Linked DNA regions of Phenylobacterium montanum. The protein of the gene in region 1 binds, or shares a complex with, the protein of each later gene. Links are inferred from orthologs where the notes say so. Each region holds a gene or a part of one and is shown on either strand. Other genes may lie near its edges.

The links.
Region 2: the proteins of KCG34_RS17295 (region 1) and dapF are in contact, whole or in part, in a solved structure (PDB 5YGU), measured with the Escherichia coli proteins. The link is inferred for Phenylobacterium montanum from one-to-one orthologs.

What each region holds. Positions count from the first base shown.
Region 1 is NZ_CP073078.1:3,817,865-3,825,346, forward strand. The notes cover bases 14-2,958. They hold KCG34_RS17295 (RNA pyrophosphohydrolase), read right to left. Parts: upstream 1,752-2,958; coding sequence 1,275-1,751; downstream 14-1,274. Other genes in these bases: KCG34_RS17280 (ATP synthase F1 subunit epsilon), read left to right, coding at 14-184; KCG34_RS17285 (CBU_0592 family membrane protein), read left to right, coding at 273-515; KCG34_RS17290 (alpha/beta fold hydrolase), read right to left, coding at 502-1,278; KCG34_RS17300 (divergent polysaccharide deacetylase family protein), read right to left, coding at 1,772-2,938. Also shown: more of KCG34_RS17280, read left to right, coding at 1-13; KCG34_RS17305 (S41 family peptidase), read right to left, coding at 3,052-4,491; KCG34_RS17310 (murein hydrolase activator EnvC family protein), read right to left, coding at 4,565-5,767; KCG34_RS17315 (hypothetical protein), read right to left, coding at 5,817-6,467; KCG34_RS17320 (MAPEG family protein), read left to right, coding at 6,592-7,011; KCG34_RS17325 (hemerythrin domain-containing protein), read left to right, coding at 7,084-7,482. UniProt on the Escherichia coli protein: Master regulator of 5'-end-dependent mRNA decay.
Region 2 is NZ_CP073078.1:3,666,048-3,668,898, forward strand. The notes cover bases 100-2,851. They hold dapF (diaminopimelate epimerase), read right to left. Parts: upstream 2,020-2,851; coding sequence 1,180-2,019; downstream 100-1,179. Other genes in these bases: mtaB (tRNA (N(6)-L-threonylcarbamoyladenosine(37)-C(2))-methylthiotransferase MtaB), read right to left, coding at 100-1,183; KCG34_RS16550 (alpha/beta fold hydrolase), read left to right, coding at 2,179-2,851. Outside these bases: more of mtaB, read right to left, coding at 1-99. UniProt on the Escherichia coli protein: Involved in the succinylase branch of the L-lysine biosynthesis and in the biosynthesis of the pentapeptide incorporated in the peptidoglycan moiety. Catalyzes the stereoinversion of LL-2,6-diaminopimelate (L,L-DAP) to meso-diaminopimelate (meso-DAP).

The DNA of each region.
Region 1 (7,482 bases):
CGATTTCGGCGTCCTGGCCGGCCACGCGCCGTTCATGACCGCCCTGCGCGAAGGCTTTGTCACCATCCATGAAGGCGACAAGGTCCACCGCTACGAGGTCCAGGGCGGTTTCGCCGACGTGACCCCGGATGGCTTCACCATCTTGGCCGAGCACGCCCGCGACGCCGGCGTCGCCTCGGCCTGAGGCCGGGCCGAATTCAAGCTTTGAACGCCGCTCCGGGCGACCGGGGCGGCGTTTCGCTTTTCGACCCTTCGGGGCGGGAGACGAGGCCATGACCGTTTTCGACATCGCCGGCGTGGCCGGGGTGGGCCTGATCCTCGCGGCCTATGTGGGGACGCAGTTTCGCGGGCTCGACCCGACCCGGGCGCCGTCCCTGGTGATGAACCTTATGGGCGCGCTGTTGATCCTCGGCTCGCTGGCCAAGGCCTTCAACCTGTCGGCGGCGCTGATGGAGGGCGCCTGGGCGCTGGTGGCGGCGTTCGGCCTGGTCAAGCTGGCCCTCAGGCGGCGCTGAGCCGTTCCAGGCGCCCGATCCACGAGAGGCAGGCCTCGGCCACCTCCTCCCAGCCGGGCTCGGACAAAAGCCAATGGCTCATAGGTTCGAACACCTGCAACTCGCCGCCCAGACGCTCGACCGTGCGCAGCACCGTGGCTGGCGGATGCACCAGGTCGCGACCGCCGGCAATGCCGAGCACGGGCGCAGCTATGCGGCGGGGTGAGACCATCGTGGTCATGAACGGGTCCAGCCACCAGTTCAGCGTCTCCCAGAGCGCCCGCCCGCTCTCCGGCGCCATGCGGGCGAACACCGCCTTGCGATCCGCCTTGGCCAGCCGGTCGAAGCTGTAGGTGCGGGCGATGGTGTAGTCCGGCTCGATCGCCTGCAGCCAATAGGGGCCGAGCGCATAGAGGCTGACGGCCGAGACCGCCTCCTCGACGCTGCCGCCGGCCACGCCCCAGGGGGCGGAGGGGGCCAGCAGGATCAGGCCGCGCACCGGAGCCTTGGCCGCCGCCAGCTGGGCCACCAGCCCACCGAGGGAATGCCCGACCAGGATCGGCGCCTCGGCCTGCGCCCTGACCAACTCGGCGACGCCGGCGGCGAAATCGGTCATCGAGGCGGCGGCCCGCGATCCGCCGCCGCGCCCGGCGAGATCCGGGGTCAGCACCGGATGCCCCGCCGCCTCGAAGGGCTCGCGAAAGGCGTCGAAGGCCCAGCCGCCGCAGAAGGCGCCATGGACCATGATCACCGGCGGCCTTGCGCTCTCCCTGTCGCCCTTCATATGACCGGCCCAATATGGGCGAAGGCGGCCACGACCTGCTCGTAGGCGGCGCGCTTGAACGGCACGATCAAGCCAGGCGCCTCGGCCAGCGCGCCCCAGCGCCAGGCGTCGAACTCGACCTCGTGATGGCCCTCCAGGTCGATTTCGGCTTCCTCGCCCAAGAAGCGCATGGCGAACCACACCTGCTTCTGGCCCTTCCAGCCCTTGGCGATCTTGCTGCCGACCATGCTTGGCGGAAAATCATAGGGGATCCAGTCCGGCGTGCGCGCGATCACTTCGGCCGAACGCACCCCGGTCTCTTCCATGAGCTCGCGCCGCGCCGCAGCCTCCAGGTCCTCGCCGGCGTCGACCCCGCCTTGCGGGAACTGCCAGTTGTCGATCCCCGGCACGCCATGCCGCCGGCCGTACCAGACGCGGCCGTCCCGGTGGAACAGCACCACGCCGACATTGGGTCGATACTGCGAGAGGTCCAAGCGCGCCGCCTGACTTTGATCTAGCGGCGCATCGTCACCGCAGAGGCGGGGGCGAGCTGGTAGCCGCGTTGGGCCAGAGTGGTAGCCCAGCGCGCCACCTGATCCAAGGTCAGGGGATAGGCGAAGCCCGAACCCAAGGCCTGGCCGTTGCGGGTGGCGTCGGCCTCCAGCAGGATCAGCTGCTTGTCGATCGCATCGCCCGCCAGCTGGTCGTCGATCACCGCGTCGGCGGAGGCGCGCGGAATGCCGCCGCCGCGCTTCACCGCCGTGCCGTCGTCGATGAAGGCAAGGCCGCGCTGGTGCAGGTCGCCGGTGAAGGCGGTCATGGCCTGGTCCGAATTGAGGAACTTGGATCCCAGATAGTTGGTCACGCCGAAATAGCCAGTGGCCCGCGACAGCACCCAGTCCAGCTTCTCGATGGTCTCGGCCGTGCGCCCCTGGGCCATCAGGGTGTAGGGGCCGGGGTCGTTGTCGGGATAGTCGTTCGGCTCCATCGGCGCCTCGATCAAGACCTCGTGGCCGTTGGCGCGGGCCAGGTCGATCCAGCCCTGCAGGCCCTCGGAATAGGGCACGAAGGACAGGGTCACCTCCGGCGGCAGCTGCTCGATGGCCTGGCGGGTGGTCTTGCTGTTCAGGCCGAGGCCGCCGATCACCAGGGCGATCTTGGGCTTGCCGTTGGAGTGGAACGGCCGGGCATAGGCCTGGGCCGGGGTGCGCCCGTCCTGGGCGATGATCGGCAGAAGGGCGCCGCCGGGGCCGGGCTCGGTCAGGCCGGTGATAGGGGCGGCGGGCAGGGCCTGGCCGGCATGGTCGCCCGGCGCCGGCTCGGCCCCTGGCAGGGTGATCACCGCCTGGCCCTGCGGCTGGTCGCCCGCGGCGCCGCCGGGCAGGAGTTCAAGGCCGGACACGCTGACCGGCGCGGCGCCGGGCATTTCGGCGGTCAGGGCCTCGCGCCAGCCGGGCGGGGCGGCGCTGGGGTCCGCCAGGTGGATGCGGATATGCGGCAGGCCGGCCTTGGGATTGGCCGCGGCGAGGATCAGGACCAGGGCGCAGAGCAGGAACAGGCCCCCGGCCGCCGCGGCGCTCAGCGCCGGATTGCCCAGCACCAGGGCGGCGATCTCTCGCGCGCGCCCGCCGCTGGGCTCAGGCGCGGTGGGGATCACGAAGGTGCTGCGTTTGGCGAACATCAGGCTGGCCCATACACGGCCTGCGGACCGCAAGAAGCGGTCGCGCAGAATGCGCCCGAACCTCGCCGGTTATGGTTAATAATCGGCGAACCTGAAGCTGCGGCGGCGCCGCCTCAGGGGTGGCTGGGCGCAGGCGCCGCAGGCTTGGCGTCGGCCGGTTTGGCCGGCTTGGCGGTTGTCCCCGGCGCCACCGCGGCCGGGTTGGCGCCGGGCAGGATCGCGGCCAGCTTGGGCTTGGGCGTCGGATACTTGGGCGTGGCGGCCACCGAGCCGTACTTGAGCACGTCCAGGCCGCGCTGCAGCTGGAAGTCCTTCTTGGCGTCGAAGCCGGTGGGCGGCGCCTCGGCCGGCTCGTGCGGCGCGCGGCGGACCTTGCCTTCCTCGGCGTTCAGGGCGTTGGAGAAGCTGGCCTCCGAGAACTGGAACGCCTCGTTGGCCACGGCCTCGGCCTGTTCGTAGGTCTCGGCCACCTCCAGGTCCGGCTCGATGCCGGTCTTCTGGATCGAGCGGCCCGACGGGGTGTAGTAGCGCGCCGTGGTCAGCTTCAGCGCCCCGTCCTCGCCGTTGTGCAGGGGGATCACCGTCTGCACCGAGCCCTTGCCGAAGCTGGTCAGGCCGACGATGGCCGCGCGGTGGCGGTCCTGCAGGGCGCCGGAGACGATCTCGGCGGCCGAGGCGGTGCCGGAATTGATCAGCACCACCATCGGCAGGCCGTGCAGCATGTCGCCGTGGCTGCGGGCGTTGTAGCGCTCGATGTCCTTGGGATCGCGGCCGCGCTGCGAGACCACCTCGCCGCCGTCCAGGAACATGGACGAGATGCCGACCGCCTGGTCCAGCAAGCCGCCCGGATTGTTGCGCAGGTCGAGCACCAGGCCCTTCATCTTCGGGTTCTTGGCCTCCAGGTCCTTGACCGCCTCGGTGGCCTGCTCGGTGGTCTTCTCGTCGAAGGCCGAGACGCGGAGGTAGCCGTAGTCGCCCTCCATGTGCCCCTTGGCCGACTTCACATTGATCGACTCGCGCACCAGCTTGACGTCGAACGGGTCCTTGCCCTGGCGCACGATGGTCAGGGTGATCGGCTGGCCGACCGAGCCGCGCATCTTCTTCACTGCGTCGGACAGCTGCAGCCCGATCACGCTCTGATTGTCGATGGCGGTGATGTAGTCGCCGGACTGGATGCCGGCCCGCGCCGCGGGGGTGTCGTCCATCGGCGAGACCACCTTGACCGCGCCCTCGTCGCTGGTCACCTCGATGCCCAGCCCGCCGTATTCGCCGCGGGTCTGGTCGCGCATGTCGCCATAGTCGTCGGGGTTCAGATAGCCGGAATGCGGATCCAGCGAGGTCAGCATGCCGTCGATCGCCGCCTGGATCAGCTTCTTGTCGTCGACCGGGGTCACGTACTGGTTTTCGACCGTGGTCAGGACGTCGCCGAACAGCTCCAGCATGCGGAAGGTCTGGGCCCTCGGCGTATCGGCCACCGCCGGCCGGTTCAGATAGGCCATGGTCCCGGCGCCGAGGCAGAAGGCGGAGACACCGATCAGGAGATATTTGCGCATGAGCGAGGCCCTAGGGCTCCATTGCGTCATTTAGAAGACGCGAAAACTAAGCACAGACCTCGTTCGCAAACCCTCAACGCCGGGCTGTGCGGTCCGGCGCCTTGAGCCAGAGCGCCGGGTCCACCGGCGCGCCGTTCTTGCGGATCTCCAGATAGAGGTCCGGCGGCGGCGAATCCAGCTTGGCCATCCGTCCCACGGGCTGTCCCGCCGAAACCGTCTGGCCAGGGGCGGCCGTCGCCGTCTCCAAGCCCGCAAGCACCAGATGGTAGCCACCGCCCATCCGCAAGATCAAGACGACCCCGAAGCCTTTCAGGGGTCCGGCATAGTCCACGATCGCCGCGGCGGGGGCGACGACGGCCGGTCCGTCCTTGGTGCGCCACGTCCAGCCGCGCGATCGCTCGCCTCCGCCGGGCTCGGAATCGTTGAAGCGGCGAATGAGCGCACCCGCCACGGGCGCCTGGAAAAGCTTCTGCCGGCCGAACAGCCCCGCATGTTCCGGGTCCGGCGGCAGGCGCGCCGAAACCGGCGGCGCCGTGGTCCCCGCGGCCAGGCCGTGGCCCACGTCGCGCAGGGCCTGGGCCCTCGCCTCCAGCGCCTCGATGTCCTGGGCGGCGGCGGCGGCCTCGGTGGCTGATTGGCGGGCGGCCTGGGTGCGGCTGAGGATTTCGTCCTCCAGCTTGGCCCGCTGCTCGGCCAGCGCGCTTTCGCTGGTGATCAGGGCCTCGCTGGCCGTATCCGCCTGGCGGCGCAGGCGTTTCAGCTCGGTCGCCTGGGCCTTCAGCGCCGCGGCTCGCCGCTCCAGCTCCGGCGTCATGGCCTTGACCAGGATCGCCGCCCGAACCGCGTCGCGCACGTCGCGCGGATCGACCAGCAGAGCCGGCGGCGGGTCGCGCCGGAACATCTCCAGCGCGGTCAAGAGCCGCGCCAGCCGGTTCTGGTCCCCGCCCATGCGCGCGCGCAGGTCCTCCTCGCGCACCGCCAGGCCCGCCAGGGTCAACCGCTTCAAACTGATTCCGCCGCGGCCCCGCCCCTGGTCCGCATCCAGGGCGGCCAGCTGGCCCTGCAGCTGCAGCACCTCCGCCCGCGCCGCCTGGGCCGCGGCCAGGGCCGCGTCGCGGTCGTGCTCGCGCGCGCGCTGGTCCGCCTCGACTTGCGCCAGGGCCGGATTGGTCGCCGGGTTCAGGGACGGATTTTTCACGGCCGCAGCCAGCGCCCCGGCTCCGACCACCACGGCCAGGCCGGCCAGTACGGCGGGTGCGGCGCGCCAGGCGGTCATCGCCCATGGTTAGGCCCGTTCGCCGGCCCCGTCGACGGAGCTTTGGGTCTCACCCGCTCCGCCACGGCGGCGGCGAGCCCCCTCCACCGCCTTCCAGGCGGTCCCCCTCCCCCAACGGGGGAGGAACTGAAGCTTCGCGGTTCGGAACCCATTCCTCCCCCATCGGGGGAGGGGGACCATGCGCAGCATGGTGGAGGGGGCCAGCCGAGGGCTCGTCCTCAAAGCCCAGTTCTCTCAGCGCCTGCGCCTTGTCCAGCACCTCCAGCCGCTCGCCCTCGAACCGCTCGCGCTCAAGCCCCTCGAACCGCTCACCCAAGCCTTCAGGGGGCCCAGGGTCGCGGATAATGAAGTCCTTCAGCTTCTCCTTCAGCCGCTGGGCCGCCCCGGCCGCGGCCTGGCGCAGGGCCGCCGCCCCGTCCAGGGTCTCGGCCTCGGCGGTCCTCAGCCGTTCGCCGATCCGCGCCTCCAGGGCGATCGACTGGCGCACCGCCCGGGCCACCTGTGCGAACACCAGCGCCGGATCGCGCCCGACCGGCGGCGTCTCCGCCTCGGCTGCGTCCCTGGCCTTCTGCGCCTGGGTCCGGGCCAGGCCCATGGCCAGTTCGGTCAGCTCGCGCAGGGTCTGCATATGCCGCTCCGCCCGCTCCCGATGGCTCTCGAGCGGGTCGTCGTCATAGGGCAGGGCGGTGGCCATGTGCATGAACAAAACAAGAACATTGGATTCCAGTCTGTGTCAAGGTCGGGGTGTGAAGCACGACACCTGGAAGTTGCGCCGGAAGCGGTCTATGTTCGCTTTACGCTGTAAGCAACCGGACGCCCAGGCCATGGACCAGCAATCGATCTTCGCGCCGATGGGCGCGCTCGCCCTGCTCACCTTCGCGGTCCTGGGGCTGATCCCGGCGCGGCGGTTCCGCGCCGCCTCGGCGCAGCAGGTGACGGCGGACGACTTCCGGTTCGGCGAGTCCGAGCGCGTGCCGGGGCACGTCTCCATCCCCAACCGCAACATGATGAACCTGTTGGAGCTGCCGGCGCTCTTCTATGTCGCGGCGCTGATGTACTACGTGGCCGGCCGCGTGACCGCCCCAGTCCTGGGCGTGGCCTGGACCTATGTGGCCCTGCGCGCCGTCCATTCGGCGATCCACCTGACCTACAACAACGTCTTCCACCGTCTGGTCGTCTTCGCCGCCAGCAATGTCGTGCTGGGGGCGTTCTGGGTGCTGTTCTTCGTCCGCCCACATCCCTGACCCAGATCAAGGCCGTCTTTCGGCGATGTGATCGACTGTCGCTCGCAACCCGCGCGATCGGGGGAGGTGATCATGGCGGCGATCATCCAGGCCTTGAGGGAAGAGCATCGCAACATCGCGCGCCTGCTGGACGCGCTCAGCCACCAGGTCGAGGTGTTCGCCGAGGCCGGCGATCCCGACTACGACATCGTCCTGGGTGTCGCCGACTATTTCATCGATTACCCGGACCAGTGCCACCACCCCAAGGAAAACCTGGTCTATGCCCGCCTCAAGCACGCCCATCCGGGCGAGGCGGAGGGGCTGTTCGACCTTTTGGCCGAGCACCGGCAGGTGCACGAGCGGGTGGTCCGCTTCCACGAAACCATCGATCTGCTGCTGGGCCAGTCGGACATCGCCCGCGCCAGCATCGTCGCCGCCGCCCGCGCCTTCATCGCCCTGGAGCGCGAGCACATGCAGAAGGAAGAGGCGCAG
Region 2 (2,851 bases), 150 kb from region 1 along the record:
CCGGTGCGTCGCCGTCGAAGGCGATCTCGGTGAAATCCTCGGCGCGGGCCACGCCTTCGCGCTCGACCAGGCCCATCAGGGTGCGGCCGGCCTGGCGATCCAGGTGTCGGGCCAGGGCCGCCTCGCCCGCCTGGCGCAGCCGCTCGGCCCGGGGCTTGATCACCGCCCGGGTCAGCTGAGGCATGCGCGCCGCCGGGGTGCCGGGCCGCGGGCTGAAGGGGAAGACGTGCAGGAAGGACAGCCCCGCCTCGTCGACCAGGCTCAGGGTGTTCTCGAACATGGCCTCGGTCTCGGTGGGGAAGCCGGCGATCAGGTCGGCGCCGAAGGCTGTGTCGGGGCGCACGGCGCGCACCTGCTCGACCAGCTTCAGGGCGTCGGCCCGGGAATGGCGCCGCTTCATGCGCTTCAGGATCATGTCGTCGCCGGCCTGCAGCGACAGGTGCAGGTAAGGCATCAGCCGCGGCTCTTCGGCCAGGCAGCGCATCAGGTCGGGGTCGATCTCGGCCGCGTCGATCGAGGACAGGCGAAGGCGCGACAGCTCGGGAACCAGCTTCAGGATCCGGGCCACCAGCTGGCCCAGGGTCGGCGCGCCCGGCAGGTCGGCGCCCCAGGAGGTGACGTCCACCCCGGTCAGCACAACCTCGGCATAGCCTTGGGCGGCCAGGCGGCGGATCTGCTCGACCACCTCGCCCGCCGGCGCCGAGCGGGAATTGCCGCGGCCATAGGGGATGACGCAGAAGGTGCAGCGGTGGTCGCAGCCGTTCTGCACCTCGACGTAAGCCCGCGCCCGATCCTTCAGCCCGTCGATCAGGTGGCCGGCGGTCTCGCGCACCGACATGATGTCGTTGACCCGCACCCGCGGCGCGTCCGGCTGGTCGGCATAGGCGCCGGGCGCGGCCTTTTCCGCATTGCCCAGCACCAGGTCGACCTCGGCCATGCCGGCGAAGGCGGCGGGATCGATCTGGGCGGCGCAGCCGGTGACGATCAGCCTGGCGTCCGGCCGCTCGCGGCGGGCCTTGCGGATCGCCTGGCGCGCCTGGCGCACCGCCTCGCCGGTGACTGCGCAGGTGTTGAAGATGATCGCCTTGTCGAGGCCGTCTTCGGCCGCCCGGGCGCGGATCACCTCGGATTCATAGGCGTTCAGGCGGCAGCCGAACGTGACGACCTGAAGGTCGCTGCTCACGGCAGCACGCCCGCATAGTCCACCGAGACCGGGCCGGTCATCAGCACGTGGTCGTCGCTCTCGCGCCATTCGATGGTCAGGCGGCCGTGCTCGAACTCGACGGTGGCCTTGCGGTCGGTCAGGCCGCGGCGGGCTGCGGCCACCAGGGCGGCGCAGGCGCCGGTTCCGCAGGCCTTGGTCAGGCCGGCGCCGCGCTCCCAGACGCGCAGGCGGATATGGTCGCGGGCCTTGATCTCGGCGAAGCCGACATTGACCCCTTCCGGGAACAGGGGGTGGTGCTCGATCAGCGAGCCCGCCTCGCGCACCGGCGCGGTCTCGATGTCGGGCACGAAGAACACCACGTGCGGATTGCCCATAGAGACGCAGCCCGGGGTGTGCAGCACCGGATTGTCGATCGGCCCGACCTGAAGCTCGACGCCCTTGGTGTCCATCTCTTCGGCCAGGGGGATTTCGGTCCAGTCCAGGCCCGGCTCGCCCATGTCCAGCGTGACCAGCTTGTCGCCGGCCTTGCGACCGCTGAGCCGGCCGGCCCGGGTCTCGAAGGTGGCCTCCTCACGGCCGCTGGCCTCCATCAGCAGCCAGGCGACGCAGCGCGAGCCGTTGCCGCAAGCGTCGATCTCCTGCCCGTCCGCGTTCCAGAAGCGCACGAAGGCCTGGGTTTGCGGCGACTGGGTGACGGAGATGATCTGGTCGCAGCCGATGCCGGTTTCGCGGTTGGCGATGGCGCGCGCCGCCTCGATCCCCGGCTCGAACGGGCCATAGGGGCTTGAGGTATGCGCCTCGACCACGACGAAGTCGTTGCCCAGGCCATTCATCTTCAGGAACGGGCGGCTCATGGCCGGCTCATATAGGACAAGGCTTACCGTTTTTCACCTGGGATTGAGGCCGCACGGCGCCCACCTTCGGTAACCCCCGCAAAAACCCCTGGGCCGCCCCAGGGTAAGGGTGGTCTATTGCAACCCTCAGACAAGAACACGGACACCTGGGGAGCAGCCATGGACGATCTCGACGCCGAGGCCGAGGCCTTGCTGGCCGAGGCGGCCAAGCCCGTGCGCCGCGTGCGGCCGCGCCTCGCCCGCCAGCTGGCTGACGGCGAGGACCTGGAGGTCCAGACCAGCCACGGCCCGGTGATGGCCTGGCGCCTGGGCGTCGGCCCGGCGACCCTGCTGGTACACGGCTGGGAGGACGACAACGCCCTCTGGAGCCCCCTGATCGACGAATGCGCCAAGATCGGCCGCGCGGTGGTGGCCCTGGACCTGCCCGGCCACGGCTATTCCCAGAGCGAGGCCAACTCCATCGAGGCCGCCGCCGAGGCGGTGATCGCCGTGGCCCGGGCGCTGGGTCCCATCGACACCCTGGTCGCCCACTCGTTCGGCTGCCCGACCAGCATCACCGCCCTGTCCGAGGGGCTTTCGGTCGAGCGGGCGGTGATGATCGCCTCGCCCGTGCCCCGCTCACGCGATCGCAACTGGTTCGACGCGCGCTGGAAGCGGCGCCAGCGCGAGCGTGGCTGGGACGAGGCGGTGATCGAGCGCGCGGCCGAGCTCGGCCTCTTGCGCACGGCCGAGCGGATGGCCTCGCACGACCGGGTCGAGACCCTGATCCCGCAGATGACGGCCCGGCTTCTGGCGGTGCACGCCTTCGACGACGAACAGTGCCCGCCGGAGG